DNA from 4 places in the Lysinibacillus sp. IITD104 genome. Region 3 is predicted to be linked to each of the others. Evidence: riboswitches for the same ligand, from Rfam matches in the RefSeq annotation. Region 3 holds a riboswitch; each other region holds the start of a gene.

Region 1 (7,862 bases), 150 kb from region 3:
CCCATAAGTATACAATATACTTATGGGCATTTTTTGTTTGGAAAGATGCTACTTCTGCATGAAATCTTCACACTTTCAAGATATACTTTTAAGAAATTCTAAAATGGTGGTTAAGGATGAGAAAATTATCATTAAAGCTTGGGATTATCTTTTTCATCACATTGTTTTGTATTGAAACATTTATGATGTTTTTTTTGCATGTTTCCCTGACGAATTCTAGAGTGGAAGAGGAACTAGAGCGTTTACAAGCGAGAGGAAATTCACATCGTACTATATTAGAACAGAACTTCAATAATGAAACACTAGCACATGTCGTTCTTATGGAATCAGAAGCAAGTACAGATGTCGTGGTGACTGACCATTTCGGGACAATCCTTGCATCCTCACAGCCACATCAAGAAATCAGTGATCTGATTCGTGAAATAGAGGGGGAAATACCTTATGAAGGAAGGGTTTTACAAGACAATTGGCAAGAAGTTAAAGCAATTGCGACTATAAGCCCTATTCAAAATCAGCAAGGAACGATTGGCTATGTATTTATGTTTCAAAATACCGATTCCATCCATGCATTAATGAAACGGCTGAATAAGCATTTTCTCATCGTGGGTATTGTATCTGGTCTAGTCAGTATTGCAGTCATTGTTGTTCTATCTCGTAAGCTGGCTAAGCCACTTATTCAAATGAAAGAGGCTACATTGAAAATGAGTAAGGGTGATTTTACAGTTGCTCTTTCTACGAATGGAAAAGATGAGCTTGGGGATTTATCAAATGCTATCCAGCTTTTATCCAATGATTTAAATCATCTAAGGCAAGAGCGTAAGGAGTTTTTATCGAGTATTGCACATGAGCTTCGTACACCGCTAACTTTTATTAAAGGCTATACAGACATTCTTGCTAAACGGGATTTAACAGGGCAAGATCGTCAAAAGTATTTAGCTATTATAATAGAAGAAACAAATAGACTTTCTAGATTAATCAAAGATTTATTTGATTTAGCGAAAATGGATGAAAACTCATTTGTAATTGAAAAACATTGCTTACATTTAGAGCCATTTTTTACAAGCATTGAAGAAAAATTAAGTCCCGCTTTTCAAGATAAAGGTATCTATTTAGTTGTACGTTGTGATAATGGCTTAACACTATGTGCAGATGAAGCAAGACTTGAGCAAATTCTGATTAATCTATTAAATAATGCATTAATCTATTGTGCACCAGGAGATATGACTACAGTCACTGTAAAACAAGACAGTGGAATTTTAAGCATCATCGTTGAAGACACAGGGAAAGGAATTCCAAAGAAGGATTTACCGTATATTTTTGATCGGTTTTATCGAGTGGAAAAATCACGTAGTCGTGCTTTAGGTGGATCTGGACTTGGGCTTGCTATTGTTAAGGAGCTAGTACAAGCACATGGGGGAGAAATAAAGGTTAGAAGTGAAATAAATAAAGGGACTACTTTTGAATTATCATTTAAAGGAGTAGAAATGAATGAAAACGATTTTATGCATTGATGATGAACCAAGAATGTTAGATTTATTAACCCTTTATTTGGAACCACTATTTAATTGTAGAGCAATGTCTTCTATACAAGAGGCATTGGATTTTTTAGAAGAAGAGCATGTGGATTTAGTTCTTTTGGATATAATGATGCCAGAGATGGATGGGTGGCAGGTTTGCCAGGAAATTAGGAAGTTTTGGGATGTTCCGATCATTATGCTTACTGCAAAAGGAGAACAAGCTGATATTGTAAAAGGCTTAAACCTTGGTGCTGATGACTACATTTTAAAGCCTTTTGATGAGGAAGAGTTGTTAGCACGAATACATGCTGTATTAAGAAGAACAAAATCTGAAGAAAAAGTAATTAACTTTGAAGGGCTTTGTTTAGATAGAGAGTCCTTTGAAGTATATTTTCAACATAAGGCAATTCCATTAACACCAAAGGAATTTGCCATGCTCGCCCTTTTTTTAGATTATCAAAATAGAGCATTTTCTCGAGAACACCTTATTCATGCCGTTTGGGGATATGATGTAGCGATTGAAGATCGTACCATTGATTCACATGTACGTAATTTACGAGAAAAATTAAGAAAAAGTGGTTTTCCGGCGGATGATTACTTGCAAACAGTTTGGGGCATCGGCTATAAATGGCATAAGTCTGCTAATAGAAAGCAAATGGAGCATAAAAGCTAGAAATTACCTCTACCAGAATTGAAGGTAGAGGTTATTTCTATTATTTTGGGCTAAGCTCTTCTTCTGTTACCCATTTATGATTTGTTACGGCTTCACCATTTGTAGTGGAAGTATAATCAACCATATATACAGTTGTTTGCACAGCCTCGTCAATAAGGACAGTCGCATTTTCCATACCTTCCATATGTGCTGCGTCCGTTTTTATTTCTGTTCCAGGAGCCAGTGGTGCTTCTTGTGGGTCAATTAATTCTTCATGAATTACCCACTTATGCTTTTCTATTCGCTTTCCACCAGATGTAGGCTCATAGGAAATAACATAGGCAGTTGTATTATAGGCACCTACTATTGTTGCTTCGGCCCCTTTCATACCTTCCATATGTCCATCTGTAATTATGGCTGTGCTCCCTACAGGAAATTTCGGATTCTCAGCTTTTTTTAATGTTACGGGTACTTCGCCAGAACTTGAATGATTCATTGTAGAATGATCCATTTTTTCAGCAGCTTCATTAGAAGTGGATGCAGGTTTTGTTTGCTCCTCAGTGCAAGCCGATAAACTAATTAGAGCGACTACTGATAATAGTCCGACTGACCATCTTTTATTGAATTTCATATGATATCCTCCTCACTCTTTGCTCCTAATGTAGCAAATAAATGTGCAGAAACGATGGATATGATCTATGAAAAACATCTGGCACAAATAGGTGAGAAGATATGCTATTGAATGGGCATGATCTTCAATGTTTTTTGTAATCTATAGGCGAAGACACCAGCAAAAATAGCTAAAATAATATCTTTTGGTAGAGGAGGAATCATCCAAAGCCAAGCGAGCTTATATGAAAAATTCTCTGGTGCACTTGCCCAAAGCTTGTATGCAAAAAACATCCAATTTGTTCCTATCAAATAATTTATCGCTGTTGCTACCAAAGCAGCTACGATAAAGCTTTTCTTTGTACCGCTTCGTTCAACAATCAACCCTGCAACAAATGCCGCTAAAATAAATGTAATTATAAACCCAAAGGTTGGGCTTAAAATTTGGCCAATTCCACCACCGAAACGAGCAAAGACAGGAGCTCCTGCCAATCCTACACACATATAAATTGTACAGGCGAGCGCACCTTTTCTACTACCAAGAATAAGTCCTGCTAAAATCGCAAAAAAGGTTTGAAGCGTAATGGGTACACCACCAACTACCATAAAAGGTGCAAAGGACGTGATATTAGCACCCACCATCATTAGCGTTGAAAATAATCCAATATAGGTAATGTCAACAGTTCTTAACTTATGATGACTATGTTGCGTAACGGTTGCCATGAATTTCACCTCGTTTTATAAGTTATTACTGTTAGTGTAAAAAACGAAAGTAGTTGTGTCAACTTTATAATTTAAATAAGTTAACTCAATTGCTTGAAGTAGACTATCTATCTATAAAAATGTATGATAGAATCGTCACAATTTTATAACTTCAAATACTATTGGTGTGATATTTTTGAATATCACTTAAAAGGGAAGTCGGTGGAAGTCCGACGCTGTCCCGCAACTGTAACGAGGAATCCTATAATATGATTTGCCACTGTTTAAGAATGGGAAGGCAATTATAGGATAGTGAATCGAAGCCAGGAGACCTGCCATTTAGTAATACCTGTAATGCCCACGAGGATGCAAGCAATTACGGACAATAGCTGGATATTTTTCTGACTTTGTTTAATCTAGGGTATTTCTATGCGCACTTTCGCATGGGATACCTTTTTTTATTGCTTCATTCATCAATATTCAGTAGGAGATTAAAACAGATGAATAAAAAATTTATGTTATTTTCCTTCGTACTTTTCATGGTTTTAATTGTTTCAATGACCTTTGCTGTAATGGTTGGCTCAGTTTCAGTTACACCGTTATATGTCTGGAAAGTGATTCTCTCTAAAATACCTTTTATACAAAATGCGATTGAGCAAGATTGGAGTCGCTCTCAGGAAATCATCATCTGGCAAATAAGAGCACCTCGTGTTTTGCTAGCTGCTATAGTAGGAGCGGGGTTAGCCATTGCAGGCGCAGCCATTCAGGCACTTGTACGTAATTCCATAGCAGACCCGTATATTCTAGGGATTTCTTCAGGGGCAGCTGTCGGAGCTACTTCTGTGATTATTTTAGGAGCCTTTTCATTTTTAGGTATTTACGCTCTTTCAGTATCCGCATTCCTTGGTTCATTACTTGCCATAGTACTTGTCTTTTTCTTATCACGTGTTGGGGGACGTGTCTCTATTTTCCGCTTGCTATTGGCAGGTATGGCTGTGTCCTTTATCTTAACGGCTATCTCTAATTTTATTTTAATGATGTCAAAGCAAGAAGGAGCCTTAAAGGCTGTTATGTTTTGGATGCTAGGTAGTTTAGCTGGAGCCAAATGGAATAATATTGTGATTCCAGCTTTCGTATTCTTTGTTGTTTTTGGGCTACTGTGGCTACATTATCGCAATTTAAATTTACTATTACTGGGAGAAGAAGCGGCAGTGACATTAGGCGTTAATCTTCAGCAATTCCGTATTCAGTTAATACTACTAGTATCTCTATTAACAGGTGTGCTTGTCGCAGTTAGTGGTTCTATAGGTTTTGTGGGATTGATTATTCCGCATATTGTGCGATTAATTGTGGGCTCAAATTATAAATACGTGATACCTATTAGTGCTTTAATAGGTGGAATATTCTTAGTGTGGGCAGATGCCTTTGCTCGAATCATCATTGCTCCCCAGGAAATGCCAATTGGTATTATTACAGCTTTTTGTGGAGGACCATTTTTCATTTGGCTTCTCCGTCGTAACAACTATTCATTCGGTGAAGGAGATTAATTTCAATGACATTAGAAGCGAAACAAGTATCATTCTCCATTTACGATCAGCGTATACTACATGATGTAAGCATTCAAATAAAAGAAAAGCAATTTGTTGGATTAATAGGTCCTAATGGGAGCGGAAAATCAACATTGTTAAAAAATATGTATCGTCTGCTAAAACCTGAAAGCGGTAAAGTAGTATTAAATGAGCAAGATATATTAAAGCAATCAAGTAAAGCTATTGCGAAAAATTTGGCTGTTGTAAGCCAAGAGACACCCGTATTATTTGATTTCACTGTGCATGATTTAGTCAGTATGGGAAGAACGCCACATAAAAAGCTATTAGAGCTTGATCAAGAGAAAGATTTTCAAATTGTTAAAGATGCTCTTAGGCAAACGGGCATATCGCATTTAGAGAAACGAAGCTTTAGTTCGCTTTCTGGTGGCGAGAAAAAGCGTGTCATGGTTGCAAGAGCACTTGCTCAACAAGCACAGGTATTAATATTAGATGAGCCAACGAATCATTTAGATATTCAACATCAACTTCAACTTATGGATTTAATTCAGACCTTGCATTTAACCGTCGTAGCTGCTTTACATGATTTGAATATTGCTGCTATGTATTGCGATCAAATTTACGTTTTACAGCAAGGGCGAATCGTTTGTCATGGTACACCAGAGGAAGTGCTTACGCCAACAGTGCTGCAAGATGTATTTGGTGTTTTTGCGGATATTCAAACACATCCAATGACAGGGAAGCCGTATCTTACATATGTTCCTGAACAATTCACGAAAAAGTTTAGCTAAATATAGAAAAGCAAGATCTTCTATTAGATACATAAAACATCCTTTAAGGAGTGACTGTATGCAAATAGCTTTTACGAAAATGCATGGTACTGGCAACAGCTATATCTATCTTGATCTTTTCCAATATGATTATAAGGAAGAGATCTTTAGTGAATTGGCTCAAAAAATAGCCAATGTTCATACAGGTATAGGCTCAGATGGGTTAATTATTATCCAGCCATCCAAAACTGCTGACTGTGGTATGCGTATTTTTAATAAAGATGGCTCTGAGGCGACAAATTGCGGTAACGGTCTTCGCTGTGTTGCTAAGTATATCTTTGAGCGTCATATTGTGCGACAAGAGCAGCTTATGATTGAAACGAAATCGGGCATTATGCTGGCACAGGTAGTGGTGCAAGACGATAGCGTAATAGAAGTGATTGTCGATATGGGCAAACCTCTCTTATTGCGCAAAGACATTCCGATGTTAGGAAACCCAAATGAGCTTGTCATCAATGAGATATTTCCTTTACCCCAACAATCTCTTTTGGTAACTGCTTTGTTTTTGGGCAATCCGAATACTGTAGTTTTTGTGAATGCGATCGAGCAAGCACCATTAAGAACATTAGGCGGTATTATAGCAAACGATATGAGATTTCCTCATCGTAGCAACGTTGAATTCGTTGAGGTTGTTCATGCGAAAGCTTTAAAATGTCGAGTTTGGGAACGAGGCACGGGTATAACAGAGGCCTGTGGAACAGGTGCTTGTGCAGCGGTAGTGGCTGCTATATTAAATGGTTTTTGTCAGAAGGGAGAAGAGATAGTAGTCCAACTTAGTGGTGGTGACTTAGTCATACGATGGGCTGACAATGACCATATCTGGATGCGTGGTCCTGCAGAATTTATTGCGGATGGAATTTATGAGTTTTTATCTTAATTACGCCAATACTTTTTCGCAATGCCATATTAAATTAAAGGACGCCACTCTGAAATCGGAGGCGTCCTTTATTGTAGAACCATTAAGATATTGCTTTTAAGCCTGCTACACCTATGATAATCGCTAGGATACTGATAATACGTGATAGATTTTTGGATTCCCCAAAGAAAATGATATTTACAAGTACAGCTCCAACAGTACCAATTCCTACCCAAACAACATAGGCAATACTTAACTGTAAATAGTTGAAGGATGCATATAAAAGGGCAAAGGACACACCAAAACCACCAATATATAAAATTAAATTTCGTAATGTTTTATGCTGACTATAAAAGCGTAAGCCGATTACACCTATAATTTCAGACAATGCAGCTAAGATAATAAACATCCAACCCATTATACATTTGCTCCTTTCGTTTGATCCTGCTCTTTAGCGGAATTATCTGCTAACTTTAGACCAATTACACCTAATACTAAAATAAACATAAACAGTCCTTTAATGGCATTAAACTCACCATCGAAAATGAAAATATCCATTAATGTAGTACCGATTGCACCTGCTCCGGCGAAAATAGCGTAGACTGTTCCAGTAGGTAAGCTTTCACAAGCCTTTGATAAGAAGTGAAAATCTATAGCAATGATTGTCACAATAATTATCCAGTGCCACCATGTGCTTGCTACGTTAAAGCCAAATACCCAAAGCAATTCAAATAAACTTGTTAATACGACGTACATCCATTCTTTTTTCATAATTAAAACCCTTTCTATTAGGCAATTAAATGACTGACATTCAGTCATTTTTAAAGTAAAAGAGAACGTCACTTTTATGGGTGACGTAGGCCAAGTGCATGATATAGGAAGTCGATAAGCTCAAGCTTGAGCAATTTCATTGTTTCATCCTTACTATCATCAAATAAATAAATTTGTTCCGCAGCAGATTCAATTAGACCAATCATCAGTTTAGCAGAACGCGTTGGATCAATAGAATCACGTATCATTCCCTGTTGCTGACCAGATAATAAGAAATGCCTCATCCAGTCATAATAAGGTGCATAAATATTTTCCCATTCTTTTAAATGCTCAGTTTGCGCAATACCTGCATAAATAAGTGCAACGATATCTCCATAA
Region 2 (7,862 bases), 2.0 Mb from region 3:
TGCTATGTACCAGCTTGCTCAGCAAAAAGACTTATTTGATTTTAAAGAAATAGGTGCGACATATGAAGATCGAATTGGTGGTTCGAAAATGTTTGATCAGGAGCGAGAGGAATTTTTAGCCCATCTCGCACAATTAGGCATTGATGCCCCGTCTTATGGCCTTGTAAGCTCAGGGAAGATCGTGCCAATCTATTTTACTGGACATGCACAGTCAGAGCTAGCCTCCTATCATCTTGGTGCAGTTCATGCAACAACAGATAATACAGTGTTACAAACGACATTTACAACTTCCAACACGACACTATGGCTTGTGGAAAATAGGGCTATTTTAACACGTATGGCAACGGAAAGTGAATTTCTACGAGAAAGCCATTCATTTGTGCTTTGTTTGGATGGGCAAATTCGATCCGCTCATAAGCAATTTATCAAACAGTTGCTTAAAAGTTCCATACAACAAGTACTGATTTGGACGGATTATGATGAGGCAGGACTAACGATTGCTAAAAAAGCTATTCAGCTTCTTCCTTGTCCCTTTAAAATTATTGGACGAGATTCGCAAATTTTTACGGATATTGAAACTTACGAGCAGTGGCTTCAGCATGAAAATCGTCATGAGCAAGAGCAACAATTGGGAGGAGTGAACGAATGGAAAATGTGGATGTAAATGCACCCATTTCGATTTTTCACAGTGATTATTTTTCAGCTGAATTTATGAAATCAATGCGAGATTTAGCTTCTCTGTCAGCTGTCTTAAAAGACTTAAGCACGGAAAAAATGTATGATTCACCAATGGAAATTATCCGCTTTTTAAATATTATTCAATTATTAAATACGGCATCTTTAGGTATTGGAGATCCGATTGATCATGAAGATACGCTTTATTATCGCTACCGCCATACATATGAGAATGACTCTGAGCCACCGACGCTTCAGTACATTCAACGTGTGCTCCATATTTTAGAACGCAATAATTGGGTTGTAAAGCAGACGCGGCAAATTAAATTAATGGACAGAGGCAAGCGTATGATGGATGGCTTAATTCGTATGGGAAATGATGCACTTGCTTATTATTTACAAGATGATATTGGCCGTTCACTATTTCAGGCAAGACGTGATGCAGAAATTAGTGCAGCCTATGATGATAAAGGCATTTCAGGTGGAAATAAAATTGCGTCGATGATTTATAATGTAGAGCAAGCCGTTGAGCAATTAGAAAATAGACAGCTTGAATTTTTGGCTGATCGCAATGCCTTGCCACAACTAGAAAAAATCAATCAGTTAATGTTGGGGCTAGAGGAAAAAATGACGGAGCGTTTAGCACAATTCCAAACGATAGAGGAAAGTCTTGTAATGAGTGACTTGATGCACCGTGGAACGGCAGCCATTACAAAGGGCACAACATTAAGTTTAAGCGTATTAACTAAATATGTGCGTTTCGTTACGATGCAATTAACACCGATGGAAGAGGCTATTTCCCCTGAAAAAATACGAAATTTCATCTTGGCGATGTATAACCCACCCTTGCATAGTAATATCCCGACAGCACATGATATCTTTAGCTTTATGGAACAAAATCAATATGAAGAAGAAACATTTGATGGCATGTGGATGCCGGTAAAGTTTGCTGCACCTATAGGACATCAAGATATTAATGATGCTATCCATTATTTAGCCACCTATGAGCCAAAACGTGAGGGCGATATCATTGACCGGGAGGAGCCAGAATACAGAGAAGTAGAAATGGTGGGAGATTCCATTGAAGAAATGTTTGATCAAGCTGCTTGGCAAATGACAAAGGCCCAAATCGATACAACGAAAATAGAAAGTTACTTAGATGACCATGGAGAGAGTGAAATAGAGGAATTAATCGTGCAAGCTAGCTCGAACAAATGGCATGATGCCGTTTTATCAATGCTCGCTGTTTCTGCTTTAACGAGCAGTAAAAAAATAGACAGGTCACCTAAAGCGGAGACGGCAAACTTTGAAAAAGAATGGGAGTGGATTAATGATGACGACAAACGATATACCATATATAAGCTCTTTAGCGATGATTGATCATCTAAAAGGCTATTTAACGACAGAGGAAGAATTGGCTTTTATGCAATTACTGTTTTCATCATCTGCCTCTATTAAGGGAGCGAATTATGGTTTGCGTCGGAAGGAGTTAGAAAAATTATTAGGTATAAAAAATGACGACAATGCTTTGCAATCCTTTATAGACCGTGTAAATGGAGCTTTAAATCGCTATTTCAAAATTATTTATGATGAGAGGCGAGATCGTGTTGTTGTCATGATGCGAATCACAGCGAAAAATGCAAAATCTACATTGAGTAGTGAAGCATTGGCGATTTTACTCTATATGTTTTACCAGCAAGAAGTATTAGGCCATGAATTTACATTAGTACATCAAATTTTAGTTGATTTTGGCCATGAGTCTTTAAATGCTAATAGAAGAATGAAAAGTAATATCGACCAATTAAAAAAGGTGGGAGCTGTTGAAGATTATGAAGCATCTTCAGAAGAGGCATATCAATTAACAACAATAGGTGTTCATTTATTCTCCGAATCTTTTTTACGTCGTACAGTTGAATTTGCACAAGAAACAAAGTTGAATAAAGAAGAAGTGATGAAATTTTTTAACCGTTATAACTTACATGTGGAGGAGGACAAAGAATGATTCCTTACGTGTTGAAAATACAGGGTGTACGTGACTATCCACCAACAAGGGTGATACTAGGTGAAGCCGATGAACATGTATTAATAACAGGTCCAAATGGTGTCGGAAAGTCAACATTAACGTTTTGCATAGGGGCTATATTATATTCTGCAAAAGTAGATATTGAAGGGCTACGCTCGAGTAATTTACAAGCAAATGAAGCATGGTATGCGAAATTATCGTTAGTGTTTAAAAATGAAGGCATGACCCGCATTGATGCGCCGCCATTTATTGCATTTGAATTAATTGTACAACAAGCTGTGAAAAATGGTGCCTTGCAAAAAGAGTATCGTATAACAACAGGAGATTCAGAAGATACGTTAACGAACATAACATCTTATACTTCTGGCAATATAGCAGGACGGAATTTCGGAGCTTACAAAGAAGATTTACAAATTAAATATAAAATTGATCCAGATTTGTATCATTTAATTTGGTATCAGCAAGAGGTGAACCAATTTGCCGCCATGAACCCTGAGGAAAGATTTCGTCAATTTAGTAATATGTTTCATATTGCTGATATGCAAAAAGAATGGGAAGCGGCATTAGAAGGAATTAGAGAAGCTAAACAAGAAATCATCCATTTATCGTCCATTGTAAAAACAGCTGAACATAATCTAACCATTGCAGAAAATGATCTCAACGCCTTTTTAAATAATAAAAAACGTATTCTGGAAAACGGTCGTCTGTATTATACATATACAAATGTTCTACTGCAAAAATATTCAAATGAATGCTCTGATACACAAGCTATTCTTCAGCAATTGCAGGAAGAAGAAGCACAAATAGGGACAAAGCAAAAATTACTGTTGCACGAAAAGGAGCGTACAGGTCAACATTTAATTCAAGTAGTGAATGAGTGCGAACAGGTTGAAGCACAAATTATTGAGACAAAGACCTTATTAAATGAGGAAGTACAGCAGGAAAAAACACTACTAGGGCGATATAGTGAGCTTTCTGCACAGCTAGAATCAATTTCCGATAAAGCAAAGCGACTACGTTTCGATGAACAAACAACCTGGGAAAAACAAAAAGCAACAGCGATTCTACTAAAACAAGTTGAAGAGCAAGATAAGCAACTAAAAACAAAAGAACAACAATTAAGAGATAACGAACGACTTTTGAATAGTGAAAGCGCACGAGTGACGATACATTTCGAAAACCTGAAAAAGGATCTAGTGGAAGCACGTAAGATCGTCCATTTATATCAAAGTAGCCGTTTTATTTTAAGTCAACTAGATGCTGCAAATCTCCAGCAACATCAATTTTTAAAGGAAAAACAGTTATTATCTTCCGCCATCCAAGAGAAGCAGAAAATCATCCAGCAGCTACAACAAAATAAAGTAAGATCTGCTCGTCAACAACAAGGACTAGAAGACTTGCATAGACAAGGTATAGAGGCATATACATTACGTGATTTAATTTCGTTGACACCAAGTGCGCCTTTAAAGTTAGAGTCAAGTATTGAAGCGATTAAATACGCTATTTTTTATAATGCGGTGAGCTATAAGCCACTGAATGATTTGTATTATGTTTCATTAAAGCAGCTTATACCGAATCGTATGATTGACAATATCCCTCATTTAGGATTACAAATGCGTAGCGGACTATCTGAGCAACTACAAAACTATGCCAATAAAGCATTGTGGTGGATCGAGCAATTTTTCACTTCGACGCCTCGAATTGAGGCAGGTACGCTTATAGATGAACGTGGTGCTAGAGGCGCACAGGAACAACTGCAATTTATTCTAAGTGATGCAGCTATTCAACAAACCTTACAAGACCAGGCGAGTAACTTAAACAACCTGCAAGAGCGTCAAGTACAGTTAAATGCTCAGTATGATCATAATATCAAGCAAATTAACCAATTGCATGGAGACTTGCGAAAAATTCAACAGGCTGAAAGTACGCTATTGAAGGAAAGCGAACTGCATGCCTATGAAAGTCAACTGAAAGCTTTAACAGAGCAATTGTTAGCAATTTATGATGAGCAAGTGGAAATGGAAGCACAGCGGGAAACAGTTAGAAAACATCAGGCAGCACATTTTCAAGAGCTGCAATTGCTAGAGAAGGAATGCCGCATTTATGAGGAGCTAGGGGCAGTGGCAGAGCAACAAGTCCAGTTACAGCAAATGGAACAAACATTAAAAGAATTACGCAAAACCATTAATGATTCCAAAAGAGAGCATCAGCAATGGACAGAGCAATTGGAGGAGCTGTCCAATGATAAACGTCAACTAAAATTACTAATACAAAATCATGAATCAGAGCTTGAATTAATAAATAGTAATCTAACAAACTGTCGGCTACGTACAGCGAGAGCGCAAGAAAAAATCGAACAATTAGAGGCTAGCCAAGCAAGTCTAGTAATAAAACTACAGGAATTAGAGCATATTTTACCTGTCGAAGCATGTGTTGTTGATGAATCCATCTCCATTAAATGGTCTGAGGCAAGGTTAATTCATGGTAATGCAGAAAAAGCTGCAGCATTCGAAGCGGCACGCCTAGAAAAGGTCAATATTCATGCTGAAGTAAATTTTGAAAAAATGAAAGAAGATTTTGAGCGTAAAAATGCAGAATTAGCAAGTGCTGAAATACTTCTTGAGCAAAATGCGGGTTTTGCAGCAGATTTAGAAGATAAACTAGAAACGACCATTAATATGTATTTAACAAAGATTAATATGTTGTTCCAAAAGTATATGGATATTTTTCATTTTGAGGGACATATCGAAAAAGAAAGAATAGAAGAGAAGGCAGGGCGCATTAAATACTTGCTTTATGTGAAAGCTCGTAAAATCGGTCATCAGGGTACTATGGAGGATGTTAGCTTAAAAGCACGAAATGGCAAAGTAGGTAAAGGTGTCTCAGGAGGGGAGGAATCGTTAAGCTCGCTCCTCTTTGCCTTAGCTTTATTGCAAAACCTCTCGATTGCCCCAAGCTATATCGTACTTGATGAATTTGATAGCGCACTAGATGATGAACGCAAGGACAAAGTATTTCATTTATATGCAAAAGAGTTAAATCGAAAGTTAATTATTTTATCTCCAAAAGCTCATGATAAAACCTATTACGACCATTTTTCCAAGGTATTTATCATTGAACATAATTCATCTATTCCACAAAGTAGGATTGTTGGTTTCCAAAAGGTGTAGGACCATTTCGATGAATGAAATAGTGTTTAAACGAGCAAGAATTGACTTCTAAATGGCACTCCTTTACAATTAATTTAATACTTTAATAGGAATACGAGGTACTCTCGTTTCCTTACCAACTGAATAGCGTGTAGTAATAGGTGTAAATTGCGTGCAATTTGCTTAAAAGGGAAGTCGGTGCGAATCCGACACTGTCCCGCAACTGTAAATGTGAGCGACTTTTCAGTATCCACTGTCAAATGATGGGAAGGAGAAAAGAAGCAATGACCATGAGTCAGGATACCTGCCTGTTACGAGTACACACCATAAACCTACGAGGAATAGGAGGTGGCATGTTGACAAAACAGAATGCTCTGTTCGTCACAGTACGTCAAACGCCCATAGTAAATGAAAGGGTTCACAATCGAACTCGTTCACACATACTTAGGGTTTGTTTGGCATTGTGTGATGAAAGAAGATAAAATGAAGGATTTCCTCAAAAGTAGGGAGTCCTTTTTGTTTTGAAAATATGTACGCAAAGGGGATGCACGTATGACAAATATTCATGGAACGACAACGTTGGAAACGCCTTATGAAGATCTGAACATTTGTAAGCAACCACGCACAGAAGTTGCCAAGAAAGCAAAAACAAGAATGGTGGTCGAATCGCTAATCGATCAATTATTAGCAACGAAGCTGATACGCAACGATCGCTTCTTTGAGCAAATCTTATATAATAAAGAAATTATTTGGATACAAAATGGGGATGTGGACGGTCATCTTTTAGCGAAAGCAGCCATAGCAGATGAACTCAAAACAAAGACGAATAGTTTTATGATGTACATGCCGACCAATCCGATTGTCTATGAGGTCAACGGAGAAGCGTATCACTTAATTACGCGCATTGATTCTACACGCGCAAAGCCCAACCTCGACCGTCTATCATTGGAGCCAAAGCCTGTTTTAAGTGCCGCTCGTGTCAATGACTTATTATGCTCGATTGTCATGCGCTTTTACGAAACATATTTATATGATTTAGCATCTCATCATGACAAACTCATTGCATTTGTGCAGCAGGAATATGCCCAATTTATTGAAGCGGTGCAAGCGTTAAATGATTATCATTTCAACTGGCATCCACGTGGCAACGGTCACGAGCTTTTACTGCAATTAATTGACCATCTCCAACTATTAAAAAGTCGACCAGGAAAGGTACTGATTGATTTTACGAACAAGCATGACTACGTGGTAGTGGAACCCGCTTATTTGATGGACAAACCAACAAAGAAAGCTGTCGGTGCACTATAAAAAACAAGCCCTCCATTTTTGGAGGGCTTGTAATCATTTTATTGCAGGGTAGAGATATATTTACGCCCAACCAAGAAATACCCGCGCTAGAGCGATGAATACCCGCGGAAGCAAGTGAAATACCCGCGCTAGAGCGACTAATACTCGCGGAAGCAAGTGAAATACCCGCGCTCGAGCGATGAATACCCGCGAAAGCAAGCAAAGCCTTCACGCGAACCAAATCACCCCATTTTACAGGCAGTGCATGGCTGCCTGTGCTTCTTGCCACGGAACCGTATATCCTTTGCCCTTTGCACAAAAGATACTGGAGGAACTATACTCAGGGTCGGCATTTTTATCATAGCCAATCTGTGCAATCACCTCCTCTGTATTATGGCACACATCATAGCCATCAAATTGGAGTGTGAGTGCACCCTTCCCATTTGTATAGGCGGCAAAGGTTGCACTGTAGCTCATTAAAGTGGCAACAGGCGCACGACCTGTTAGGATAACATCCGTTTCAGATAAAATCGGGTCATCGAATGTGCCTGCTGCTTGCTGAATATCAGTCATCATACGGCCGATATAGTCGTTTGAAGCCTTCATTTTAAAGCGATAATAGGGTTCTAGTAGTACATTTTGTGCCTGCTCCAGCCCCTGGCGCAGAGCACGGAAACTGGCTTCACGGAAATCTCCCCCTGATGTATGCTCGTTGTGCCCGCGACCTG
Region 3 (7,862 bases):
AGAGCTCCCCCAATACCAGTTCGGTCCTTACCAACTGCGCAATGGTGAACAAGACCTAGATTATCAGGATTTTGAATCGTTTGCATTAACTCTTTAAATGAAGGATTGTTAAAAGGCATTTGTGCATAAAAATCCCGGAACATATCAGGGCTTACCGCTTTATAAAAATCTCTACCCTCAGCATTCGTAGGCATTTCAAAAGCATGCTTACCCTTCGCTGGGATTTGAATATATTGAGCATTCGAGAACACTGGGTTAGGATTATGATATGCCTCATTGTTATCGCGATAATCAAAAATAGTTTTAATCCCTAGCGTTTCAAATAGTTCTTTATCCGCCAGTGTCATTTTCCCAAGGGCCGCTGATCGGTAAAATAATCCGTTCTTTACCCTACGTCCATCCCTTGTCTTATATCCACCCATGTCTCGGAAATTATAGACTGCCTCAAATGGAATCACCTTTGTCTCTAATTGTTCCAATCACTACACCTCCTAAAATTATCGAGCATACTTACTTTTATTCTAAAGAACAAACTACATTAATTCCAATTTTCACGCTAGGTAATAATTAAAACACAAAAAATACTAGCTGAAAGGCTTACAGCTAGCATGGAATAATATTTTATTTAAATAACTCTGGATATACAGCTTTCGCTACTAATTCTACAGCTTCACCAATACGTGGACCAGGTCGATTAGAGATATCTGTATCAAGAGACAACACCGCTTTGTTTTGAATAGCTGTCACTGTATTCCAACCATCTCGTCCAAGAATTTCCCCTATAGGATCTTCTGTATAGTTTACTGTCGTTAAAATAACATCTGGATTTTTTGCAATAACATCTTCCTCATTCACTTTTGCCCAGCTAGTCAGGTCAGAAAAAACATTATTAACATTAGCTGCATCCAATATTTCTTGTTGGAAAGTACTAGAGCCTGCTGTATAAATGTCTGGCTTAGGGCTAACCTCTAAATAAACATTTTTTGGCGTTTTTACGTCCTTCACCTTCGTTTGGACTTCAGCAATTTTCGCTTTAATCTCTTCGTTTAATTTATTTCCTTTATCCGCAACATCCATCACTGCAGCAATTTGTTCGATATCTCCATAAACATCTTCGAAAGTAGTCGCAGATTGAATAACAAACACTTTAATTCCTGCATCCTCAAGCGGCTTTAGTGCATCCTTATCACCGATTGTATAAGCAATGACAACATCTGGCTTTAACGCTATAATTCTTTCACTGTTAAAATTCATAGTATCAGAGACACGTTCAATTTTTTGTGCTTCCTCTGGGTAAGTATCGTACTCAGTTGCCCCCACAATTTTATCGCCAACACCTAAAGCAAACAAAATTTCAGTATTACTCGGTTGTAATGATACGACTGTTTTCGGTACTTCATTAAACTCTATTTCCACTCCACGATCATCTGTCACTTTATAGCTTGTTTTCTCTTCTTGTTGTATATCCTGTGAAGCTTCTTTATTTGTTGTATCTTCAGCCGTGCCACAGCCTGCTAATACCAGTGCAAGTAAGAGCACTGATAGCCATTGGAAATTAAATACTTTCTTCATTGTTATTCTCCTTTTTCTTTTTCATTGGGTAAGATTTACTAATAAATGGTATTTCAGCTATTCCTGCTTGCTGATTCATAAACACAGCCATAACAAAACATACATTAGCTAATAAGCCAAGGTAATCGAAAAGAATAGCAGGAACCTCTCGTTCTTCTGATACTTTGTGTAAGATACGATATGATTTTTTCGCTTCACTGCGGCAAAGATGTAGAGCAGCAGCGGCCTCTGTTCCTTGTGGTAAAACAAAACTTTGAATCTCTTCCTTCACATGGCGAACGTAAAAATCATACCGCTCACTTAACCAAGATAAATCCTCTTCAGTTACTGCTAATTTCCCACGAACTGAGCCATTTACATGATAAGCCATAGGTAAAATAAGCAATAAATCCTCAGCAACAACTTGAACATCCTCTTTTTTTACTGCAGCTAATGCAACTCCTAAATGTGTTGTAAGGCTATCTGTTCGAATTTCAAAATCTACCGTTGAAGCTTTCTCACGCATAAATGGATAACAAGAATAACGGGCATCTTTTTTCACTTGCTTCCCCCCTACTTTCTATAATGAAAAATTCTTACTTGAAAGGCATAAAAAAATCGCTCCTTTTGCAAAGGAACGACAAAAATAACATAATAAGTACCATCAAACTGGACATAGCCTATGTATTTGCCGTATATCCTCCTAGCTTCCGAGAAGTTTTTATACGTTCAAATAAAGGTCGGTCTCCTGGCTTGTACAGTTCATCACATGAAACAAATGAGTTATAAAGTACCTTCCCATCTTCTTTGAGACAGTGGTAAATCTTTATATTGGCTGTACTTACAGTTGCGGAAACAGCTCCGGTTTTTCACCGGATTCCCGATTATGCTAACTAGCACCTTTATTCTGCAAGAATATTTCATTTGTAAAGCAGTTTATCATATATGATTCAGAAAAAATAGCTATACTTAGAATGGATAACTTTAAAATTACAGCAATATTGCTACTTTAAGAGAAGAATTAAAACTGTTTAATAAGTTTACTACAATAGTGTTTCAATTGCTTGTTCAATATCAAGCTGTGAATCTGTTGGTTCAAAGCGAGCAACGGTTTTACCATTAGCATCTACTAGAAATTTTGTAAAGTTCCAGCGAATATTACGACCATCTAAAAAGCTTGGAGCAAGTTGAACTATTGCTTCTGCCAGCATTTTCTCCTGCATACTTGCCTTCCCAAATTCGCGGTAATCCGCTTCATGCTTTAAATAATTAAAGAGTGGATGTGTTGCCTCTCCATTTACCTGTACAAGCTCAAAAATCGGGAATGTGACTCCATAGTTTACCTTGCATAGATGCTTTGTTTCCTCTCCATCTTCAGGATTTTGATGACCAAATTGATCACAAGGGAATCCAAGAACTACAAAATTCTCTTTTCCATATTTATCATACATTTTCTGTAAGTCTTCAAATTGATATGTAAATCGGCATTGGTTTGCCGTGTTAACAATTAACATTGTTTTTCCACGATATGTTTCCATCGATAAAATTTCACCATTAGGCTTTCGTATTAGATAATTATAAATGCTCATGCCATAACCTCTTTTTTTCATTCATTATAGTTGACTATTCTACAGTTCATCAAAGAATTTGCACAAAAAAACACCATCTCGCTACTTTGAACGGATGGCTGACTTATACTTCTTTTTATATTTAGCATCTTGTTCCTCATTAATTAAACGATGGGCAATGTCTAATAATTTCGAGTCATTCGTTTGATCATATAGCTTTTTAAATGACATAATAATATCCTGGCGAATAAGAGATGGCTGTTTTTCATCTATACATGTTTGAAATCTTTTAGCTAGATACGACACAACCAAATCTCTTTGTACCTGACCCGCTTGTCCAATTTTCCAAATTGCTTGTAATGCATGCCTCGCTGTAGCAGATTGATCATCGTAAGTCACAGCCCAAATCTTTAAAAAATCCTCCAAGACCCTTTCTTCTGGATCACTTTTTGCAGCTAAAGCACATAAAATTTGTGCAGCACGTGCACGAGAATAACCATTATTGTATGTAAGTGCTTTTATTAGCTGTTCCCAAACTGCATATGTCCAATCTACAGGTTCCTGCATAATTTTCATTAATTCCTCGTAAGATTCATATTGAATATCGCGATCATGCTCTGTTAGATTACTAAAAAGTTGCAAAATCTCTTTTTCCATAATTTATCCCTACCTTTATTGTTTCAGAACGTAATAAAACTTGATTTATGGTACACTTAACTTAATTTTTTTCGCAAAGAAGGTGAGTTTATGAATAAATTTCATGCTAGGAAATTGATTTTTCGGTTGATTGTGATTTTATCACTACTTATAGCTGCCTATTTTGTTATCCCCGTATCCATGCCTTTAATACTTGCTGGGATTAGTGCATTTTTCTTAGAACCAATTGTCATGTTCTTTAAACGGAAATGGAAAATGTCACGGAAAATAGCAGTTGCTTTTATTTACATAGTGAGTGTTTTTGTTATTTCTATTATTTGCTATCTTTCCATTACACAAATTATGACGCAAATAATTTTACTGTCTAAGCAAGCTCCTTATTATATTTCCAAGCTATCAGATATGTGGCTTCATATGCAAGAAAATATTTCTAAATACACAGAAGACTTTCCACCTGAAGTAAGTGCTTCGCTTCAAAAAACCACAATGGATTTCATAAAGAAAGTTGAAGAATCCTTTTTAAGCTTCTTTAATTATAGCAAAGTTTCTGCCTTCTTTTCAGAGATACCCAGCCTATTTATCAGTCTTCTCGTTTATATGATTGCGCTATTTCTATTTATGCTTGATTTGCCTAAGTTAAAGCAAATCACTTATAAATATTTAAAGCCCAATACAGCAAAGAAAATAAAAATTATTTTAAATCGCCTAAAAGATGCTACATTTGGCTATATGAAGGCTCACTTATTTGTAAGCTTTATTATTGGAGGCGTCACACTCATTGGACTGCTGTTAATCCAACCGAAATACGCAGTAACAATGACGATTATTATCTGGTTAATAGATATTGTACCATTCCTAGGCTCTATCATTATTCTAGCGCCCTGGGGACTCTACCACCTGTTAATGGGAAACACCTCTATAGCTGTAAAATTATTCATCTTAGCTGCTATTTTACTTATTATTCGTCGAGTAGTCGAGCCTAAATTAATGGGAGACCATATCGGTTTATCTACTTTGCCAACATTAATTTCCATGTTCATAGGTCTACAGTTATTTGGTATTATCGGTTTACTTGTCGGCCCATTCGTTATTATTTTCTTTATTGCCTTGAAAGAGACAGGTGTCATCAAAGTAAATTTTAAAATTTGATATTAATCTAGCTTACTAGAAAAATCTCTCTTCCAGGATAGAAGTAGCAGTCTTGTTTCTTTTGAAAGAAAAGCAAAATAAAAAGGTCATCTTTGTATATTTTTATCTACAAAGATGACCTTTTTCTTATGTCAACCGTCTATATAATAGTGAGGCCTATTGAATACGTCCGAAGCCTACTAAGTATTGATTCCACCAATCAAGTGATTCAATTACGACACCATTGTTTTGAGCATCGATCATTGTGTTGTTACCTAAATAAATACCTACGTGTGCTACCCCTGAACCATAGCTGAAGAATACTAAATCCCCAACACGTGCTTCACCTGCTGAAATGCGTTGTGTTGCTAGATATTGCTGTGATGCTGTACGAGGTAAAGAAACACCCGCTTGCTTATATGACCATTGTACAAGACCTGAACAGTCAAAACCTGTTGATGGGTTGCTACCACCCCAAACATAAGGACGTCCTAGGAATTGTTTAGCCGTTGAAATGGCATCTCCTGAAGAAACAGTACCAGCTCCTGACCCAACAATAATTTTTTGTGGTTCGCCTCCACCATTATTTTGAGTTGCTTGTATAACTGGTGTAGCTGCTTGAAGTGCACGTAAACGAGCTGCCTCTTCTTCAGCTGCTTTACGCTCTGCCTCTAAACGTTCTTCTTCTTGTTTCGTTGCAATTTCAGCTTTTAGTGCAAGTGATTTCGCTTCGTTCTCAGCTTTCTTCACTTCCATTTCGCTTTCTTTTTGCTGAAGCTCTTGGAATTGTTTTTGAAGTTCCTTTTGCTTTTCATCTAATGTAGCTTTTTGTTGCTCTAAGCTTGCTTTATCTGCTTCCTGTTGATCCACTAATTCTTGGTCAGCATCCATTAATGTTTTTACCGCTACGACACGATCCATTAAATCTGCAAAGCTTTTTGCCTCAAGAACTACGTTTAAATAAACACCTACAGTGTTGTCTTGCGCTTGATATGCAGCCATTCGTTCACTTAAAATTTTTGAACGTTGCTCAATGCGTTTTTGTGTTTCAGCAATACTAGCATCCACTTCTTTAATATCAGCTTGTACTTGTTTAAATACCTTTACTTTTGCGTCGATCTCTTGTTGTAGTTTCGTTAGTTCTTCTTGTAATTTTTTAATTTGTGCATCTATTTCAGCCTTTTTCTCAATCATTTGTTGAGAAGTTTCTTCGGCATGTACTTCTGTTGGTTGAATTGTATTAAATAATAAGCCGCCAGCTAGTGCTAATGCTAGCACCATCGACTTACGCCATTTGTTACGCTTAGCCACGTTACCTTCATTTCCCTTCGTCTATCAATTTCGCTCTCGATATTCTATGTAATCACTTGAACGATTTCTATTTTAATTAAATGTTCTTATATTTATTTTAGCCTTTTAAAGTTTAGCATTTTCTACATAACTTTTATACTATTTCATGTCTATTTAATACATTAGTAAAACTCGAAATATTTCTGTAACATTCGCACTTAAACTACATTATTCTACATAATACATTTTTCTTCTACACAGAGAAACTATTAGCTAATTCGACATTAGACCTAACAGATCTTTTGTAATGTTTTTGTAATATTTGAGGATGCCAAAGAAAAAGGTAGGGAAAAGATTCCCTACCTATTGCTTCATCGACCTTAATGCTTGTATAGATAATCTCACTAACAAAATAGCACATAAAAATAAACCTAAATATGCCGCTGTGTTCAAATAGACCGCATAAGAATCGTGGATAAATTGTGAAATAGCTAAAAGAGCGACAGATATAATACCAAAAGTTATACCCACCAGCAGCAATACAAATTGAGAAAACAAATGTGTAATAAAACGTGCGTTATGTTCATCCGAAAAGACATCATGATGTAAAATGATTTTTCCACTTTCAACTCGCTGAATGAGCTGATCGACTCTTCTAGGCATTTTACGTAAAGTCGGTATAAGCATAGATAATTCTTCTTGCAGCCTCTCCTTTGTGGCCATTGGTTCTTTAAATGGCTTAAGGAAAGAGGCACGCATATATGTAGCAGAAAAATCCTTTGCCTCTGTAAAAATATCAAAACGTGGATCTATTACCCGTAGTGTGCCATCTAACGTCACTAAGGAACGGAGAGCCAATCCCACCGCTGGATAAAATGCAAGTCCAAAATCTCTTACCACTGTAAAGAGCGCGTGAATTAGTTCTTCAGTAGGTATACGGTCAACATAGGAAATTTTCAGTAATATTTGATCGATTGCCTGTTCCATTCTCGCACGTTCTGCATGATCAGCATTTTCCACTAATAGTGTTAAACCATCGTATAAAACGCTTGAATCATTTAGTTGAATACCCATCAAAAATAACTTCAAGCCTTCTTGCTGTGTTGCACCTAAACGTCCTACTGCACCAAAGTCAAGCAAAACAGGTGTGCCATCTGTTTCATCTATGTGGATATTTCCTGGATGGGGGTCTGCATGAAAAATACCAGAGAATAGCATCTGCTCAAAAAATGAATACAGTACGGTTCTTGCAAACTGCCTACGATCAATAGACAAACGATTAAATTCAGATGCCCCATCTGCCACACTTTGTCCACGAATATACTCCATCACAATAACATTTTCATTACTGTAAGACGTAAATATTTTAGGAATTCGAACCTTGTAATCACTTTTCGCCAGTGCATTCTTCACCTGTAGCGTATTACGTACTTCAATATCTAAATGAATCTCCTCACGTAGTCCATCTGCAAATCCCCCGGCCAACTCTCGAAAGCCCAATGATTCTGCCCACGTCGATTTTGTGGATAGCCAGTTAGCAAATTCCTCTAAAATTTCAAGGTCATCGCGCATAATTCCCTTTACTTCTGGACGCAATAGCTTGACTACCACCTCTTCATAATCTTTAAGCCTTGCTTTATGCACCTGGCCAATAGAGGCTGCTGCAAT
Region 4 (7,862 bases), 1.4 Mb from region 3:
TTAAAATATTTAAATAAGCGTTCATTTGGATGAGCATTTGCTTTATATTCTTCAATAATATCTGTAATGAGTGGAATCAGCTGCTCAGGCTCCAGCCCTTCTACAACAGGCTGTGCTGCGTGTGCTGTACGACCGACTGGTTTTGCTCCAATAAAGACATCAAATTTACTTTTGCGGTAGACGATGCCAATATCATCAAATACAGCCCGATAACAGGCCATCCCACAGCCATTAAAGCCAATATTTAATGTCTTCGGTAAGGACATACCGCCTAGTTTTTCTTGTATTTCCTCTGCATATGGTATTGAATCAGCCTTTTCACCGTAGCAAAAATCACAAGCCTTCAGTGATAACACATCACCAATCGGGGCTAATAAAAACCCTACTTCCTGTAATTTCTCTGTGATCTGTTCAGGGGCAGTCGTTGGTATTTTCAAATGAATTTGATGATCTGGTGTGTATTCCATCGTCCCCTCATCCCCAACGACCTCCGCTAACATCATCATTTGCTGGGGAGTAAAAAACTTATTGGCTACACCAGGACTTACTGCTAATTCAAAAATAGATTCTATTTTTTGCTGTACAAGCTTCGGTGTTACTTTGACTGCGCTTGTCCCTTTTACCATTGCAAGTGCCGCTGTAGCCATTTCAAGAGCTGTTTTTTTCGGCTTTGGCGTAGCGGCTATACTGGGTTTATTAAAGCGCCCTGCATTAGGGTCAGCCGTAAAGTCATTTCGCGCTGTTCCTGTCTCTTGGTTCATTGCCCAAGGTTCATTTTCTTCGCGTAAACGTTGATGTGGACGTAATGGCTGTTTCTCTTCACCCAGGGTATATTTACGTTGGTAACCGCGGGGCGTAATCATCTTATTGTCATAGAAAAATGTTGACGAATTCCCGATAATGACAGTTGTCAACATACCAATATCATGTTCTAGCATTTCTGCTAGTGTTGTCATGGTCACTTCTTGACGTTCTCGATAGGCACTTTTCACAAGCCCAACTGGTGTGTCTGGCGAACGATATTCTAAGAGTATTCGTTGAGCCTCGACAATTTGTCTTGTTCGACGTCCACTTTTAGGATTGTATAAAGCAATGACAAAGTCCGCCATTGCAGCTGCCTCGACACGCTTTGCAATTAAATTCCAAGGTGTTAGATGGTCACTCAAACTGATTGTACAAGCATCATGCATAATAGGTGCACCAAGTATGCTAGCGCATGAATTAATCGCAGAAATCCCAGGAACAATTTCAACTTCAATTCCTGTTGCTTCTGTCCAGCCTAGCTCAATTAACACCTCATAGACTAATCCTGCCATGCCATAGACGCCTGCATCACCACTCGAAATTACTGAGACGATGCTCCCTGCTTCGGCTTGACGAACGGCTTCCTGTGCACGCGACACTTCTTCTGTCATGCCTGTACTAACAATCGATTTTGCACTTACTAAATCTTGAATCAGCTCTACATAGGTTTTATAGCCTATAATCATATCACTTTGTTGTAAAGCCTCTACTGCACGTGTCGTAATATGCTTAAAATCTCCAGGTCCAAAGCCTACTACGAAAATTTTTCCTTTTTGCGCCATGTTGTTACCCCTCTTTCACCTTTTCGATCCCTTTAATGGCAGTTGTTTGAGCAGTACGCTGTAATGTACCTTCACGAAGTGTAAAGACATGTTCGTTGTATAAGGATTCATGATGTAAATCTTGTACTAGTGTTCTAGCATGCTCTGTTGATGGCACACGATACCAGTTTCCTTGAGGATAAGCGATTACCACACAAGCATCCTTGCAGCGTCCATTACAGCGCGTTCTTGTCGTATGTATTTCCTGATCGAGTGCTTGCCGCTGTATCTCATCTCGAATGGCTAAGGTAATTTCCTCCCCATCCTTTTTCATGCAGCTACTGCCATTGCAAATAAAGAGATGTGTTTTCATCCCCTCTAAATTCCAAGTTGTCATCTTCTGTCTCCCCTCATTTGCTTTTTGGAAAAAGAAAAACCTTTACTCTATAACGAAGAGTAAAGGTTTTGTAGAAGCCAAATAAAAACGAATAGAATGAAATACAGGTACCCGCTTTCGCTTCAACTTCTCCCTCCGAAAAGTTTGCATGCACAATCAAATAAGCAGGTTTCCTGACTTAAGCTTCATTTTACTGTCGCACCTTCCCAAGTTTGCACCAGTGGCTTTGCGATTTCATCAGCTATTACAGTAGCGGGGGCTGTATTGGATTTTCACCAATTTCCCTATTATCTCGAGCTATTCGAGCACTTATTGACGTTTTATATGAAATTTTTATTAGAATTTTAAATAGAAAACTGTCTTTATCATATCTTATTATTTTAAAATTTCAATATTTCTTTAAAAATTTATGACAAATTTATCAATTTTGAATGGAACTAGGTATGAAATTTATACAATCTATATAATTTGCGCACAAAATTTTATCAGAATATTCACCGTTGACCTTTAATTTAAAAAATTTCATAAAAGGTATAGCATATTTATGGAAATTCATGTTACACTTTGTCGTGAAATCTCACAATTTGAATGTTTTTCGGTGCAAAGTGCTTGTCATTTTGCTTAAAAGGGAAGCCGGTTTGAGTCCGGCGCGGTCCCGCCACTGTAATAGGGAGCTTTATAGAATATGTCACTGTCCAACGGATGGGAAGACCTATAAAGCATTGAACTAGAGCCAGGAGACCTGCCGAAAAATAAGTGATCGTTTCAACCTACGAGGATAGGTGTGCGGCTTAGCAGATGAGACTGTTATTTGCTTTTTTAGCTATGCACTTTTCCACCTAAGGAGAAGTGCTTTTTTTAATTACGCACGCAATATTCTAAAAATCTATTAATTAGTTAGGAGGAAAGCTTTTTGAAATTATCATGGTGGAAACTTAGTTATTTTTTACTGGCCTTTTTAATCGTGCCAAAACGTGCCTTTGCCATGCATATCATGGAAGGTTTTTTACCAATCGAATGGGCTATTTTTTGGTGGGTGATCTCTATCCCATTTATCATTCTAGGATTGCGTTCTATTCGAAAAACCATTGATGAAAATCCTGAAACAAAAATGCTTTTGGGGCTTTCAGGAGCCTTTGCCTTTGTGCTATCCGCCCTAAAAATCCCTTCAGTTACAGGTAGTTGCTCTCACCCAACTGGTGTAGGACTTGGGACAGTACTCTTTGGCCCTCTAGCAATGAGTGTAATTGGAACAATCGTTTTATTATTTCAATCTTTATTATTAGCTCATGGAGGAATTACAACTTTAGGGGCTAATGCCTTTTCTATGGCTATTGTTGGTCCTTTTATTGCTTACTTTGTCTTTAAAGGGGCTCAAAAAGTAGGGTTGTCATTTTCACTAGCCATATTCTTTGCAGCTATGCTTGGTGATTTAGGTACATACATTGTGACTTCTGTACAACTAGCACTAGCCTTTCCTTCAGAGGTTGGAGGCTTTATGGCATCCTTTACAAAGTTTGCAGGTATTTTTGCCTTAACTCAAATTCCTTTAGCAGTGAGTGAAGGAATTTTAACGGTCATTGTGATGAATTTCTTGAAAAAATACAATGTTAGCGAATTAAAAACGTTACGTGTTTTCTCAACAAAGGAGGCACATTAACAAATGAAGAAAAATTTATTGTTATTAGCAATTGTTGTGTTGTTAGCCATCATTCCCTTATTCATACAAAAAGGTGCTGAATTTGGTGGTGCTGATGGAGAAGCAGAAGCAGCTATTGGTGAAATTAATGCGGAATATGAACCATGGTTTGAAAGTCTATGGGAGCCACCAAGTGGTGAAATCGAAAGCTTATTATTCGTGCTACAGGCAGCTATAGGAGCTGGCTTTATTGGCTACTTCATCGGCTATATGCGTGGCAAACACAAAGAAGGTTAACCATTATGTTACTCATTGATAAGTATGCCTATCTGAATAAGCTAGCGTCCGTTCATCCGCTAGAAAAAATGATATTTTCACTTGGACTACTTCTCATAACGCTCATCATGAGAGATGAACGACTTTCACTCATTACATTTTTTGTAATGAGTGCTTTTATCATTTTAGGTGCAAAAATTCCGCTTGCATACTACGGCAAATTATTATTGCTACCTAGCTTTTTCTTATTAACAAGTCTCGTATCTATTTTACTTTCCTTTACATCATCAACGAATACACTCCCTGCCCATATTTGGTCGTTTACATTTAGGAATTGGACTGTCTTTATTGGGAATGCAAGTGTGTTAGCAGCGCAACAGCTGTTCTTTATTGTCCTTGGCAGCATTAGTTGTTTATACTTTTTAATTCTAACCACTTCCGTACAAGGAATATGTTATGTGCTACGACAATGGCGACTCCCCTCTTTATTAGTGGAGCTCGTCGAACTAACCTATCGTTTTATTTTTATGTTTTTAGAAAGTATGCAAAATATACATCTCGCCCAGCAAGCACGTCTTGGCTATCATTCACCGATGCAATGGCTACGCTCTGTCTCCATGCTTATTGTGGCATTATTTGTGGAAATGTTTCAGCGTAGCCGAGAGCTCAACAATGCCATGCAATCACGTGGAGGCGATGCAGTCTACTGGCAAGAGATGGGCTCTTATAGCAAGAAAAATTGGCTAGGCATGGCAGCTATTTTACTAGTCCTCATCGTATATGGAGGGTATTTTACATGACAGCATTTTATTTTGAACTCAACCAATTATCTTATGCCTATGCGGATGGTACGAAGGCGTTGTCAGATATTACATTAGACATTCCAAAAGGTAAAAAAATCGCCATACTCGGACATAATGGCGCAGGAAAATCGACTTTATTTCAGCATCTTAACGGTATTTTAAAACCTACAGCTGGAACGATTGTATTCGAAGGCAACGATCTGGAATATAGTCGAAAAGCTTTAAAGGCCCTACGCCAAAAAGTCGGCATTGTTTTTCAGAATGCAGATCATCAGCTTTTTTCAGGGACCGTCAAGCAAGATATAGCATTTGGCCCATTGAATCTCGGCTGGTCTACTGAAAAAACGGAAGAAAAAATAGCATGGGCCGTTGCGCAAACCGAAGTGAAAGATTTGCTTGATAAACCTATTCATTTTTTAAGCGTAGGTCAGAAAAAACGTGTAGCAATGGCAGGTGTTTTAGCGATGGAGCCCTCTGTCCTTTTGTTAGATGAACCAACAGCAGGTCTTGATAATTATTATGCTACACAAGTATTACAATACTTAGCCAAATTAGATGATGGTGAGAGAACCATTTTACTAGCAACCCATGACATACCTCTCGCCTATGAATGGGCAGATCTAATCATTGTTATGGAGGCTGGAAAAATTATTTATAACGGTGATCCAATCACCTTGTTTTATGAAGACGAATTGTTACATCGCGCGCATCTTGAACGTCCATGGATTTTTGAAATGGTCATAGCTTTGCAAAAAAAGAAGCTATTGCAGGAAAATATCAACATCCCTCGTTCCAAGCAGGAGCTACAACAATTAATAGAACAGATCTAAAGCTTTTAACAATGCTAGGTATACGAAAAACAAGCAGTATTTAGCTGTTCGTTTTTTCGTTATATCTACCAAAAATTAAAATAGCAAAGAAAAATTTTCCTCCATTACGAAACTTTTCTAATCTTTGTCCGTATTAATATAGTCGAGATTTAATTTATAACACCAAGGAGAGATAACAATTGAAAAGTTGGTATAAAAAATCAGTCGCTGTTGTAGCATCTGCTGCACTCATGGTTCCTGCTGCTTCTGCCTTTGCTGAGGCACCTCAGCATAAAGCGAAAAACATGCTGGCAAACAGTGCGAAACAAACAGAGAAGAATGAAGAAAAATGGATGAGTAAGGATACAATTGTTATCAAGCATTCAGGTCTTGATAAAAACGTACATAAAAAAATTGGCTCCAAGGTCATCCGCTCCATTCCTTCATTAGGGTATGATGTTGTACAACTAAATAAAGGCGTATCGATCGAAAAAGCCGTCTCTTACTATTTAAAGCAAAACGGAATATCAAGTGTATCTCCTAGTTACATCTATCATTCTTTTAATAAAGAAGCTGATCCTAAAAAACAAGAGATGTATCATTTAAACTTACTGCAAATGGATAAGGCACTAGAATTAGCAGGCAACCATGATGTCACAGTTGCTGTCATTGATTCTGGTGTAGATTTTAAACACCCCGATCTAAAGTCACAAGTACTCCCACCCTATAATGCAGCAGCACCTGCTAATACTACCTATTCAGGCGATCACGGAACACATGTGGCAGGTATTATCACCGCAGCAAAAGATAATGGCGTAGGTGGGCATGGGATTAATCCGAATGCAAAGTTACTGCCAATTGATGTATTTAACGGCAAAGAAGGTGCTAATGATTTCATCATTGCACAGGGTATTCTTTATGCAATTGAGCAGGGCGTTGACGTCATTAATATGAGTCTAGGAGGCTATGGTGAATCTCCCCTGATGAAGGAAGCCGTTCAGAAGGCGATTGATAGTGGGATTACAATTGTGGCGGCCGCAGGAAATGAATCGACAGATGAATATTCCTTCCCTGCTTCTTTCGAAGGTGTCATTAGTGTTGGTTCAACAAACGAACGCAACAAACTATCAAGCTACTCCAATTACGGACCATCTGTGGATATTGTTGCACCAGGTGAAGACATTTATAGTACCGTTCATGATGCGAAGAAAGGATCATCTTTTGTCAAGTTTAGTGGAACATCCATGGCCTCTCCTGTCGTGGCAGGTATCGCCTCTCTTCTTAAATCCAAAGACCCATCTTTAAAACCGCATCAAATAGAAGCGATTTTAGAAATGACCGCACAAGATTTGGGCGAGAAAGGCTATGATCTTACTTATGGTCACGGATTAGTTGATCCTGTAAAAGCATTACAATTTGATTTAAATAAATTGCCTAAGCATTATTCAGAGACAAAGGAAGATCGTATTAAGAACGCCAAGATCCTTGCTAAAAATAAGCTAAATACAGAACAGGGTGCTTTTGAACAGCAAGACGAAAAGAAATGGTATAAAGTCGATTTAGAAGAAAATGAATATGCTCAATTAACATTAAAAGGCGCTGACAAATACGACTATGCCTTTGATTTATATTTCTACCCAAATAGCGGGATTGGAGATGTAGAGCCTATCCATGTCAATGATGTTCGCGTAGGAAAAAAAGAAGGTTATCTATTTAAAGCAGATCAAAAGGGAACGCTTGTTATTGGTGTCAAAGATCATAATGGAAGCTATAGTTTAAAAGGCAAATCTACTTACATTTTTACAGCACAAACGACGAAGGACTTGCCAATTGATACAATAGACAAGTCTACGATGGAGCCTATTAAAAAGTTCCCATATAGTACAGCAGGTAAAAACTATACATTACTGTCAAAAGATCAACAACAAGATCAAGATTACTTCACGTTCTCTGTCAAAAAACCGACGACGTTACAATTTGATCTATCGGGAATTCCTGGTGTCACTGCCTCTATGGAGCTTTATCTAAAAGATGACTTTAATCCTGTGCCACCAGAAGAAATCGATCAAGCTGAAAATGATGAAGGTGAAGAAGAAGCCTATCCAATGCAGACCGCTTATGGTACAGCAAAAGGTGAACCGGTTCGTATGATTATCGACGCTGTTCCAGATCAAGAGTACGTTTTAAGTGTATCTAATGAAAGTAATAGCGAGTTTTCTATGGAGATGTTCTTTAGTGGCGGCATCGAAAAAGAAGAAACGATCAGTGAATCGATGATCCCTTACACATTAAAAGGTGAAGTAGTTTCCCTCCCACCTGATGAGGATGGTCTACCTGTAGATGAAGCCATGATCGAAGAAAATGTTCCAGAGA

What was found. Region 3 has a riboswitch for cobalamin ahead of V1L66_RS02340 (hypothetical protein). Riboswitches for the same ligand answer to the same signal wherever they lie in the genome.
Region 1: another riboswitch for cobalamin. It lies ahead of V1L66_RS03080 (iron ABC transporter permease); the one in region 3 lies ahead of V1L66_RS02340 (hypothetical protein).
Region 2: another riboswitch for cobalamin. It lies ahead of V1L66_RS12330 (hypothetical protein); the one in region 3 lies ahead of V1L66_RS02340 (hypothetical protein).
Region 4: another riboswitch for cobalamin. It lies ahead of V1L66_RS09145 (ferredoxin); the one in region 3 lies ahead of V1L66_RS02340 (hypothetical protein).

Annotation. Positions count from the first base shown of each region.
Region 1 is NZ_JBAHYH020000001.1:598,202-606,063, forward strand. Features, by position in the region: gene V1L66_RS03060 (ATP-binding protein) at 117-1,511, shown strand; gene V1L66_RS03065 (response regulator transcription factor) at 1,489-2,190, shown strand; gene V1L66_RS03070 (YdhK family protein) at 2,231-2,800, opposite strand; gene V1L66_RS03075 (biotin transporter BioY) at 2,905-3,501, opposite strand; cobalamin riboswitch at 3,647-3,835, shown strand; gene V1L66_RS03080 (iron ABC transporter permease) at 3,981-5,027, shown strand; gene V1L66_RS03085 (heme ABC transporter ATP-binding protein) at 5,033-5,818, shown strand; gene dapF (diaminopimelate epimerase) at 5,877-6,734, shown strand; gene V1L66_RS03095 (multidrug efflux SMR transporter) at 6,817-7,131, opposite strand; gene V1L66_RS03100 (multidrug efflux SMR transporter) at 7,131-7,484, opposite strand; gene V1L66_RS03105 (TetR family transcriptional regulator) at 7,559-7,862, opposite strand, start outside.
Region 2 is NZ_JBAHYH020000001.1:2,431,344-2,439,205, reverse strand. Features, by position in the region: gene V1L66_RS12350 (DUF2399 domain-containing protein) at 1-664, shown strand, start outside; gene V1L66_RS12345 (hypothetical protein) at 646-2,055, shown strand; gene V1L66_RS12340 (hypothetical protein) at 2,009-2,677, shown strand; gene V1L66_RS12335 (hypothetical protein) at 2,674-5,868, shown strand; cobalamin riboswitch at 5,990-6,174, shown strand; gene V1L66_RS12330 (hypothetical protein) at 6,400-7,155, shown strand; gene V1L66_RS12325 (translation factor GTPase family protein) at 7,387-7,862, opposite strand, start outside.
Region 3 is NZ_JBAHYH020000001.1:443,749-451,610, reverse strand. Features, by position in the region: gene V1L66_RS02350 (tyrosine-protein phosphatase) at 1-479, opposite strand, end outside; gene V1L66_RS02345 (cobalamin-binding protein) at 622-1,572, opposite strand; gene V1L66_RS02340 (hypothetical protein) at 1,556-2,113, opposite strand; cobalamin riboswitch at 2,272-2,470, opposite strand; gene V1L66_RS02335 (glutathione peroxidase) at 2,595-3,140, opposite strand; gene V1L66_RS02330 (hypothetical protein) at 3,222-3,776, opposite strand; gene ytvI (sporulation integral membrane protein YtvI) at 3,867-4,925, shown strand; gene V1L66_RS02320 (NlpC/P60 family protein) at 5,082-6,215, opposite strand; gene V1L66_RS02315 (AarF/UbiB family protein) at 6,558-7,862, opposite strand, start outside.
Region 4 is NZ_JBAHYH020000001.1:1,812,395-1,820,256, reverse strand. Features, by position in the region: gene cobJ (precorrin-3B C(17)-methyltransferase) at 1-1,586, opposite strand, end outside; gene V1L66_RS09145 (ferredoxin) at 1,591-1,962, opposite strand; cobalamin riboswitch at 2,108-2,290, opposite strand; cobalamin riboswitch at 2,542-2,727, shown strand; gene V1L66_RS09140 (energy-coupling factor ABC transporter permease) at 2,876-3,622, shown strand; gene V1L66_RS09135 (energy-coupling factor ABC transporter substrate-binding protein) at 3,626-3,898, shown strand; gene cbiQ (cobalt ECF transporter T component CbiQ) at 3,904-4,677, shown strand; gene V1L66_RS09125 (ATP-binding cassette domain-containing protein) at 4,674-5,510, shown strand; gene V1L66_RS09120 (S8 family serine peptidase) at 5,690-7,862, shown strand, end outside.